Regions from separate parts of the Paraburkholderia sp. FW306-2-2C-D06C genome, predicted to be linked through region 2. Evidence: riboswitches for the same ligand, from Rfam matches in the RefSeq annotation. Region 2 holds a riboswitch; the other holds the start of a gene.
What was found. A riboswitch is a leader RNA that binds a small molecule or an ion and turns the genes downstream of it on or off. The one in region 2 is predicted to bind cobalamin.

Region 1 (5,478 bases), on a different contig from region 2:
TCAGGCGCAAGGTTGAGCAGCAGCGTGATGACTGCGCCCCAGCCGGCCGCGATCACCGCGCCGGTCAGCAGCAAGCGCGGCGACGTGTCCTGCGGCTCGCCCCGCCACAACTCGCGGCGCGCAAGACCGAGCACCAGCAGGATCGACACGAACGCGCCCGCGAACGCGCTGGCATCGACGATCCACCACGCGCAACCGGCGATCATCGCGACCAGCGCAAAAGTCGCCGCACCGCCCGAAACGCCCAACACGTATGGCTCGGCCAGCGGATTGCGCAGCAGCACCTGCAACAGCGCGCCGGCCAACGCGAGCAGCGCGCCGCACGCGAAGCCGGCCAGCGCGCGCGGCAGACGCAATGTCCGCACGATTTCGCCCGCGAGATCCGCCGATGCCGCGGGCGAAGGCACGAGCGCCGCCAGCACGCGCGCGGGCGCGAGCGGCACGCTGCCGAGCGCGAGCGACGCCATCAGCACGATCAGCGCGAGCACGGCGAGCGCGAGCCAGATCGCGGCCGCACGCTTCGCGCTCATGATGGGCATCGCCGTCGCGACCCTCGGACCCGAGCCGCGGTTCATCCGCGCGATCTCACGCAGGCGCGCCCGTCACTGCTGCTGCCAACCGACCGTGACATACGCACCGCGCCGCGGCGAGTTATACGAGTAGGCCGTTTCATAGTCCTTGTTCAACAGGTTCTGGATTTGCGCAGCCACGTACCACGCTTTCGTGATGTCGTAGCGCGCGGACAGATTCACCACACCGTAACCGCCGAGCTTGCCGCTGCTATCGTCGCGCGCGCCGCTGACGATCCACTCGCCGCCGACACGCCACCCCGCAATATTGCGATTCACCGCTAGCGACGCGAAACGCCGCGCACGCCGCACAAGGTCGACATCGCTGTCGAGGTCGACGGGATTTTGCAGCGTCACCGACGCACGCACATCCGTCCTGCCGACATGACCGCTCCACGATCCTTCGAGCCCCTGCACCTTCGCATGACCGACGTTCTCCGCCAGATAGATGCCGGGCGTCACCTGATGGTAGTCGATCAGATTCGAATTGCGCGTCTGGAACGCGCTCAGGCGCATCACGCCCAGCACATTCGACGCATACTGCAACGCTGCTTCGATCGAATGACTGCGCTCCGGCTGGATCGACGGATTGCCGCTGATCGGATAGTACAGATCGTCGAAGCTCGGCGCGCGAAACGCATCCGAATAGCTTGCGCTCACCTTCCAATGCTCGGCGATGTCGAAACCGTAGCCGAGATAGTAACTGTTCGCTGCGCCGAAATCGGAATACTGATCGCGCCGTACGTTGGCCTGAATCTGATTGCGCCCAAAGCGCCCGCTATAGCCGACGAAGCCCGAATTCACATGCCGGTCGGGCGCCGCAAACGTATCCGAATCGAGGCTCTGATCGAGATGCTCGTAGCCGACCTGCAGCTTCTGCTGCGCGGCGAGCGCGAAATCGTTCTGCCATGTGTACTGGCGATTGTCGGTATCGAAGCGGCCGTTGTAGATGCCGTTGGTGTTCGACACGCTGCGATCGTCGCCTTCGGAGACGATGAAGTGGGTGGTCCACCAGCCGGTCACCTTGCCACTGGCGAACGCCGACATCTGCCGCACTTTGGTGTAGAGGTTGTTCAGATCGGTCGGCACGCCGTACGCGTTGTCGTAGCTATTGTTGCCGTTCGACTGGAAATATGTGATGCCTGCGTCCCACTTGTCATTGAACTTGTGGCGCAGCGAGGCGGAGATGCTCTCGTTCAGATAGCCGTTCGGATTCGGATTTGCGTTGGGCGCCTGGGCTGGTTTGAGCGATGAGAAGCCGTCGTCTTTCGAGCGCGCGAGCGAGATGCTGAAGGTGGTCTTGCCGTCTTTGTCCAACGCGCCGTTCACGCCGGCCTGTTGCGTCTGCGTGTGATAACTGCCGTAGCCCACCGAGAAACTGAAACGCGGCGGATGATCGCCGCCGTCTTTCATGAACACCTGCACGACGCCGCCGATCGCGCCCGAGCCGTATGACGCGGACACATTGCCGTTCACCACTTCGACGTGGTCGACCTGATCGAGCGGAATCTGCGCAAGTTGCGGTGCGCCGAGGCTGACCGAATCGACTCGCACACCGTCGATCGACACCAACGATTGGGTGGACGATGCGTGACGAGACGCCCGCGCTTGCTACGAATTTGCGCTGGACGGATCTCTCCCTCTGGCCGGTATCCGGGCTGGCGACACATCGATCCCGCCTTCTCACGCGTGACGCGCAGTGGCACACTCGCATGTTCAGCTTCGAACACGCGATCGGGATCGACTTGCATGACGACATGCGGTCGCTTACCGTTGCGGGGGCAGCGCAGGCTGGCGCGTTCAGGCGAACGTCGCGCCCTGCTTCCCGTTTAACTGCGCGCCCTGTCGAAAAGCACGCGCGGGCACCAAAGTGCGGCCAGTTTAGGAGCGCCCTCGAGGCCCGTCAAGAATGGTTAATCCTTGCTCGATCCGTTCTGTTAAGTGCAGGTTATTGTCCGATGCAGGCGCAGTTTTTCGTCATGAGGCCGATAAAAGCCTGCACAAAGCGAGGTTGTTACGTCTCGAAACGAGACAATTGTCGGAACCTGCGACATTCCGCGCTAAAATGCGATGTCTTTAGAGGACGCAGCACATGCTCACCGAACTCGAATCACTCTCACAAAATATCGGCAAGCTGATTGCGATCAGCCAGCGCCACAATGAAGCGCGGCTCGCGCTCGAAGAGCAGCTCGCCCGAACGCGCGCTGAAGCGGAAGCCACGCGTACCGAACTCGCGTTGCTGCGCGAGGAACGCGATACGCTGCAAGCGGAACGCGACGCGCTGTCGGCAAAGATCGACGACGCACAGGTGCGCCTGAATGCGATTCTCGAAAAACTGCCGCGGGCACGCGCACAGGCCGAGCCTGACAATCAGCTCGATCTGCTCGAACCCGAACAACACGAGGTCGAAGCGGACAGCGCCGCCACCCGCCACGGAGAAAATGCATGACCACGAAGCAGATCGAAGTATCGATTCTCGGCGTGCCGTATCGTCTCGCCTGCTCGCCGGAAACCGAAGCGGCGCTGCTCGAAGCGGTGGCGCGCGTAGACGCTGAAATGTCGAAGATCCGCAATCACAGCAACGTGCGCGGCACGGACCGCATTGCCGTAATGGCTGCGCTGTCGCTGGCATCGGAACTGCTTAAGCTGCAAACGAGCGTGAGACACGGAGAAGCATTTCCCGCTGAGGAAATCCGGCGTACAATGCGTCAAATGAATGAACAGCTAGGTACTGTGATTCAGCAGTACAGCATGCAGTAAGTGTCTAGTGGCCGTGCCTGAGATCGGCCGCGGATTCAAGCGGAGTGCATGAGCAAAGACTCGCGCGAACGTTTGAGTTCCATCGTTTTAGCTTCATCGGTTTAGCTTCCCTGCCTGGTTCGCCAAGGTCATATATTCCTTGAACCAATGCCATGTGCACGGTTGTGGAAATTTGTAGCACGGGTGTGCGCGTCACTCTGTCTGATGTACCCGAAGTGCTGCTAACTGCGACCAATTCTGAACCCCCGGTTCAGGATGCCGGCCTAGCGGCTAAGGCGGGGACCTTATTTAGAACGGCATCGGACTTCGGTTCGGTGCCGTTTTTCTTTGGGCCTCCGGTTTCTTTCGCATCTTCACCTTCTTAAGGTTCAATTCGATTCATGCGCTACTGGCTAATGAAGTCCGAACCGGACGAAGCAAGCATCGACCATCTCGCCAATGCACCGCAACGCACGTTGCCGTGGACCGGCGTGCGCAACTATCAGGCGCGCAATTTCATGCGCGACATGATGCAGGTCGGCGACGCTGTGCTGTTCTATCACTCGAGCTGCCCCGAACCGGGCATCGCGGGGCTCGCCGAGGTGTCGTCCACGGCTTATCCGGATCCGACGCAGTTCGACAGGAAGAGCCCCTACTACGACCCGAAGTCGTCGCCGGAAACGCCGCGCTGGCTGCTCGTCGACGTAGTGTTCAAGAAGAGGATCCCTCTGATTCCGCTTGCCGCGCTGCGCGAGCATGAGGAACTCGCGGACATGCGCGTGCTGGCGAAGGGCAACCGTTTGTCGATCACGCCGGTGACCGAAGCCGAATGGCGTTTCATCACGAAGCGGCTTGTTTGAAGCTGCATTTGTATGTGCGGTACGTTGTCGCTGCCGCGCGTGCAAAGCAGGAGCAAACCGGGACCCAACCTTGAAGCAACGTCAAATTGGGGAACCAAGCCGAGGTTACAAGCGCCTAACGGACTCGCAAATGAACACGCAAACGCCGTGCCATTGCAGCGCGTTTGCTCCAATCGCGCATAACCTGTTCAAGCAAGGAGTCCGGGAATGACAAAAAACACTGCACGTGCCCTCGCACTCGCTCTCGTGTGCGTGGCCCCTGCCGCCCTCGCATTGACGCCGGCCATGGCGCGCGCGCAAGGCGTGACACAGTATCAGCCCTCGGGCGTGCTGTCGCTGAATGCGCAGGCCAGCGCGGAAGTGCCGCAAGACGTCGTCGATATCACACTGTTTTATGAGCAGGAAGCGAGCGATCCGTCGGCACTCACGTCAACGCTAAATCAGCGCGCCGATTCGGCGCTGCAAAAAGCCAAGGGCGTGAATGGCGTGACCGCGCGCACGGGTTCGTTCTCGATCTATCCGTCCACCGATCGCGACGGCCGTATTTCCGCGTGGCGCGGCCGCACGGAAATCGTGCTCGAATCGCACGACTTCGCCGCCGCGTCGAAGCTCGCGGGTCAGATGGCATCGATCATGCAGGTCGGCAACGTGCAATTCTCGCTGTCGCCTGAAGCGCAGCGCGCCGCCGAACAGAAGCTCACCGGCGAAGCGATCAGGTCGTTCCGCGAGCAGGCTTCTTCGTCGGCACAGGCGTTCGGCTACAGCGGCTATTCGATCCGCGAGGTCAACGTCGGGCGCAACGGCATCATGCCGCGTCCGATGATGATGATGAGCGCACGTGCCATGAGCGCCGACGCGAAGGCCTCGGCGCCGGTGCCGATCGAAGGCGGCACGTCCACGGTGACGGTCAATGTGTCAGGTTCGGTGCAGATGAAGTAACGCGTTTTACGCCGCACGTACTACTGCAACAAAAACGCCACGGCATGCCGTGGCGTTTTTTATTGGCTACGATAAAGCGTAGCGTTAGTTCGTGCTGACGCCCGCGCCGCTTCACGGCGCGCATGACCACAGAACCACACAAACGACAAACCGTGGCGATCAGTTCGCGCCGACCGTCTGAGCTGGTTCACGGCGCGCGCGGCGATACGCCCACACCAGTATCACGATGCCCGCGAGAATCATCGGCAGCGAGAGCCACTGGCCCATCGAGAGTCCCATTGCCAGAAGCCCAAGGAAATCGTCCGGTTCGCGCGCGAACTCCACGGTGAAGCGCGCGAGGCCGTAGCCGATCAGGAACACCGCGGAAATCG
Region 2 (5,478 bases):
AAGCGCCCTTCGAGACCGCGCTTCAGATGCCGCATTTCTTGCGGCCCGCATGCGTCGAGCCGCGGCAGGACGTCGGCACGCAAGCGCTCGATCACACGTTCGGCTTGCGGCAAGGTTCCCGCCGCGGGCGCCAATGCATCAGTTTCATCGCCACACGCGCCGCGCAGCATCCCGGCCGCCAACAACTCCAGACGCTCGCGCGTGTCGCCGCAGTGCCGCCACGGCGCATCGCTCACGCGCTGCAAAACGTCGGGACGCGGTCCATCCCACGCCGCAGACCAATCCACCGACAGCGGATCGAACCGATGATCCACCCGCAGATCGCGCGCCAACGCATCGATCAAACCGGCTCTTTCAGCCTGCCCGTCGCCAACCGGGAAACGCCCCAACGCCAGCAACGTATCGCGCCGCTGCACGCCTTCCGGCGAACGCCCGAAGGTGTGCAAACCATCGCGAATCTGCGCTTCCTTCAACTCGCACAGCCACGCATCGACGCGCGTCAGCAGCACGTCCTCGGCATCTTGCCCGTCCGGCGCCGCAAGACTCAGCTCTTCATGCAGCCGATGCTCCACGATGGTCGCGAGAATCGTGCGCCTCAAGAGCTTCGCGCGGCGCGGGTCGACCATCAGCGCTTCATAGTATTCGTCGACCTGGCGCTCGAGATCCTGCAACGGCCCATAGCTTTCGGCGCGCGTGAGCGGCGGCATCAGGTGGTCGATAATGACGGCCTGCGCGCGGCGCTTGGCCTGGCTGCCCTCGCCCGGATCGTTGACGATGAACGGATAGAGATGCGGCAGCGGCCCAAGAATCAGATCGGGCCAGCACGCATCGCTCAGCGCGACACTCTTGCCCGGCAGCCATTCGAGGTTGCCATGCTTGCCGACGTGCACGACCGCGTCGATGCCGAACTGATGGCGCAGCCAGAAATAGAACGCGAGATAGGCATGCGGCGGCACGAGATCGGCGTCGTGATAGCTCGCATAATCGCCCTGTTCGCGCGAGCGCGATGGTTGAATGCCGACGAACACATGTCCGCAGCGCCAGCCCGCGATCATGAAACGGCCGCGCCGCAGCGTCGGGTCCCGCTCAGGCGAGCCCCAGCGCGCGTTCAATGCGTCGCGCGCTTCGGCAGGCAGCCGGTTGAAATACGAAAGATAGTCGTCGAGTGCGAGGCTTTGCAGCGCGGGCCGCAAGTCGCGCACGACGGGGTCGTTGGTGACGCCTTCGGTCAGCTTCTTCAACAGCGCGTCGCCGTCAGCGGGCAATTCGCTCAAACGATAGCCTTCGTCGCGCAGCATCGACAGGATGCCGACCACCGACGCCGGCGTATCGAGCCCCACGCCATTGCCGATGCGCCCTTCGCTCATAGGGTAGTTGGCGAGAATCAGCGCGAGTTTCTTGTCGGCGTTGTCGAGCGTGCGCAGACGGCACCAGCGGCGGCTCAGTTCAGCGAGAAAACCGACACGTTCGAGGTCCGGCTGATAGCGGACCACATCGACTTCCGTGTGCGGACAACGATAGGCGAGCCCCTTGAAACTGATCGCCCGTGTGATGATGCGGCCGTCCACTTCCGGCAGCGCGATATGCATCGCGATATCGCGCGAGTTGAGGCCTTGATTGTCCTTGAGCCAGTCTTCGCGATTGCCGCCGCTCAGGATCACCTGCATGACCGGCGCGTCGCCGGCCAGCGCGAGCGGCTCGGGGTCGTCGATCGCCGACGCGGCAAACGCGGTCGTGTTCAGAACCAGCGAGACATCATGTTGCGCGCACAACCGCTGCACGACTTCGCGGCTCATCGCATCTTTCAGCGAGGTAATCGCAATCGGCAGCGGATTCAAACCCTGCGTTTCGAGCGCGGCGATCAGCGCGTCGAACACGGCTGTGTTGGCCGCCTGCAAGTGCGCTTTGTAGAACAGGATCGCGGCAACCGGCGCATCCTCGCTCCAGCGCGCCTGCCAGTCGGCCATCGTCGGCGTATCGCGCTCGGGATGGTAGAGCGTTGCGGCAGGCAACGCGCGCGGCGGTGCGGGTTCATGCCCCCAGCCGACCGCACGATACGCAATGCAGCGCAGGAACGCCTCGGCATTCTGCGCGCCGCCTTCGCGCAGATAACGCCATAGCTGATGGCACAGTTCGGCATCCGCCGTGCTGCGCGCAAGCAGATTCGGATCTTCCTGCAAATCGCCGGAGAACATCGCCAGTGTCTGCTTCCTGCGCCCGGCGAGCGCGACCACCTGCTCGATCCCGTAAGGCCAGTACGCCTCGCCGCCGAGGTGATCCACGACCACGACGCGCGCATGCTGCAGCACGTCCTCGACATAGAAATCGACCGACGCCGGTTGCCGCAAATAAGTGACATTCGCGAGCCGCACGCTCGGGAAATCGGCACCCAAACGAGGAAACACGCTGGCGAGCAGCGACAGCGTCGTATCGGCGGAGCTAAGCACCACGATATCGGCGGGCTGCTGATCGATACGGATCACGCCCTGGGTATCGTCGACAAAACCGCCCGGCGTAGTGCGCAGCAGATGCATGATCGATTACGCCTGTTGCGGTTCGGCGCTCGACACAACCCGCAATGCAGCGCCCAGTGCAGCATCGAACGCGCGTTGCAGCGTAGCCTGATCCAGGTCCTCGCCGATCAGCACGAAGCGGCTCTGCCGACCCTCGCCGATTTCGCCGATTTCGCCGATTTCGCCGGGTTGCCAGCGACGATCGAAGTAGCTGTCGAAACGGCGCCCCACGCCTTGAATCACGAGCCGCATCAATGCGCCCGGCAACGCCGCAAAACCTTTGACGCGGTAAATCGTATGCGTTTCGACCAGCCCTTGCAGCGCGGCGATCACCGCTTCACGCGACGGCGCGCTCGCGTGCACCACGACAGAATCGAATTCGTCGTGATGGTGATCGGCGTCGTCGGCCGAACCGTGGTGGTCGTGGCGCAAGTGGATCGTTTCTTCGGAGGCGGCTTCGAGGCCGAGCAACGTGTGCAGATCGAGCTGGCCCATCTGTGCGCGCACGATCTTCACTTGCGGCGGAATCTCTTCACGGATCGCGGTCTCGACAGCGCTTTGCTGTTCATCGTCGAGCAAATCCGTTTTGTTCAGAATCACCAGATCGGCCGCCGACAGCTGATCCTCGAACAGTTCGTGCAGCGGCGATTCGTGATCGAGATTCGGATCGGCCTTGCGCTGCGCATCGACAGCGAGCGGGTTGTCGGCGAACTGGCCGCTCGCCGCGGCGGGGCCGTCCACCACAGTCACCACCGCGTCGACGGTGAAGCTGCTCTTGATCTGCGGCCAGTTGAAGGCCTGCACCAGCGGCTTAGGCAGTGCAAGACCGGAGGTTTCGATCAGCACGTGATCGATCTGCTCGCGGCGCTCGACGAGCTTTTCCATCACCGGGAAAAACTCTTCCTGCACCGTGCAGCACAGGCAGCCGTTCGCGAGTTCATACAGTTGCCCCTCGGTTTCGACGCCGTTCTCATCGCAACCGATCCCGCAACCCTTGAGGATTTCACCGTCGATGCCGAGTTCGCCGAACTCGTTGACGATCACCGCAATGCGCTTGCCGCCCGCATGCTGAAGAATATGCCGCAGCAGCGTGGTCTTGCCGCTGCCGAGAAAGCCCGTCACGATGGTGACGGGGATCCTGCGCATTTGAGTTTGCATCGTTGGTTCCATCCGAAGAAGTTGCGCGTTCACACGCCGGCGGTCCGGGTCTGGTTCGGGTCGGGTTCGGGTCCGAATGCGCTCGAGTCCAGGACAAACCAGCGCCAGGCAGGCAAACACGAAAACGGAACACAGATACGACAGCGGGGACGAAAAGCGGCGTTGCCGCGGCAACAGAGAACGAGGTCATGAACGAGCCACCGCATCCCCGCGGCGTTCATCCGTCATATTCTGGCCGGTATCCGGGCTGGCGAAAGCGCCGCTTCACCTTCCCGCGCGAGTGATTTCTCGCCCAGTGGTCATATGCCGACGCGGCCTTGCGCGTGGACATCGAAGCCGGCTCCGCGGCGCTGGAGAACGCATCCAGGCGCCGCTTTTCGCTTACCGTTGCGGGGGCAGCACAGGTTGACCCGGTCCATAGCAGGCGGGCGCCCTGTTTCCCGTTTAACTGCATGCGCACGAGCGCGCACACGAGCACCAAAGTGCGTGCGAGTGTAGGCCCGCGGCCCCGCGCCGTCAAGGAAGCGCGACAGGAAGCGCGGGCCGCGCCGGGGTCTTGCCGCGCGCGCCGGCGCGGGCCGCCGTGTGCTATCGTATGCGCGCGTTTGGTGCCCGCACATGCGTTCGCATGTGCAGTTAAACGGGAAACAGGCCGCGCTCGATTGCGCTCAACCTGTGCTGTCCCCGCAACGGTAAGCGACCTGCGGCGCTGGGTTCAATCCTGTCGCGCCGCGCATGCGTTTTCGATGCCACTGTCTGACGATTCAGGACGGGAAGGCAAAGCGCATGAGGCCGCCAGCCCGGATACCGGCCAGACGCGGAGGCGGCGAATGTCACGCCGCCGGCCGCCTGAATCCGCGAGGGACGGATGTGAAGGCGCTGAAGCATGACGTAATACGAACGCCCGCTTGCGATTTCGATGAAAATGCGGCGAGCGGCGTTGCCGTTGTGCGTAATCTGTCGCACCGCATGAGTTCTATTTCCGCCTGGGCCGTCTGCATGGCTCGCCTGTTTCCACTTGTCACGACATGGGGCGCGCCATGCACGCCGCGATGAGCCGCGCGTGGCTGATCGGCGCCGGCCCCGGCGACGTCGAACTGATGACGCTCAAGGCGACGCGCGCATTGGCGCAGGCCGACGTGGTACTGGTCGACGATCTGGTGAATCCCGAAGTGCTGCAATTCGCGCGCGCCGACGCGCTGGTCGTTCATGTCGGCAAACGTGGCGGGCATCCGTCGACGCCGCAGGCCGACATCGTCGCGCAGATGCTCGAACATGTGCAGGCCGGGCGCAGTGTCGCACGCCTGAAAGGCGGCGATCCGTTCGTATTCGGCCGCGGCGGCGAAGAGCAGCAGGCGCTGCATGCGGCGGGCATCGAGGTGGAAGTCGTCAACGGCATCACGGCGGGCATCGCGGCGCCCGCGGCGATCGGCATTCCGGTCACGCATCGCGAATACGCGCAGGGCGTGGTGTTCGTCACCGGACACGGCGCCGGCAGCGGCGAGCCGGATTGGGCGGCGCTCGTCGCGACGCGGATGACGCTGGTGATCTACATGGGCATGCGGCGGCTCAACGATATCGCCGGCACGTTGCTCGCGGCAGGCATGAGCGCCGATACGCCCTGTGCCGCGATCGAATTCGCGACACGTCCTGAACAAAGACATGCGCTCGCGCCACTTGGCGGCCTGGCCGACGCAGTCGCGCGCGCCGGTCTTGGCTCGCCGGCGATCGTGGTGATCGGCGGGGTGGCGTCGCTGGCGCTCGCGCGGGCCGCGGCGAATGCCGACGCAGCAGGGGCGCGATGAAA

Region 1: linked by a shared signal. The riboswitch ahead of AC3WLT_RS06595 (TonB-dependent receptor domain-containing protein) and the one ahead of cobW (cobalamin biosynthesis protein CobW) in region 2 are both predicted to bind cobalamin.

The regions. Positions count from the first base shown of each region.
Region 1 is NZ_JBYSWU010000006.1:117,954-123,431, forward strand. It holds gene AC3WLT_RS06590 (FecCD family ABC transporter permease) at 1-575, opposite strand, end outside; partial or broken gene AC3WLT_RS06595 (TonB-dependent receptor domain-containing protein) at 603-2,165, opposite strand; cobalamin riboswitch at 2,197-2,454, opposite strand; gene AC3WLT_RS06600 (ATPase) at 2,662-3,018, shown strand; gene AC3WLT_RS06605 (cell division protein ZapA) at 3,015-3,329, shown strand; RNA gene ssrS (6S RNA) at 3,434-3,615, shown strand; gene AC3WLT_RS06615 (EVE domain-containing protein) at 3,710-4,168, shown strand; gene AC3WLT_RS06620 (SIMPL domain-containing protein) at 4,376-5,107, shown strand; gene lgt (prolipoprotein diacylglyceryl transferase) at 5,267-5,478, opposite strand, start outside.
Region 2 is NZ_JBYSWU010000037.1:4,457-9,934, forward strand. It holds gene cobN (cobaltochelatase subunit CobN) at 1-2,534, opposite strand, end outside; gene cobW (cobalamin biosynthesis protein CobW) at 2,541-3,671, opposite strand; cobalamin riboswitch at 3,888-4,168, opposite strand; cobalamin riboswitch at 4,261-4,501, shown strand; gene cobA (uroporphyrinogen-III C-methyltransferase) at 4,724-5,476, shown strand; gene AC3WLT_RS24615 (cobalamin biosynthesis protein) at 5,473-5,478, shown strand, end outside.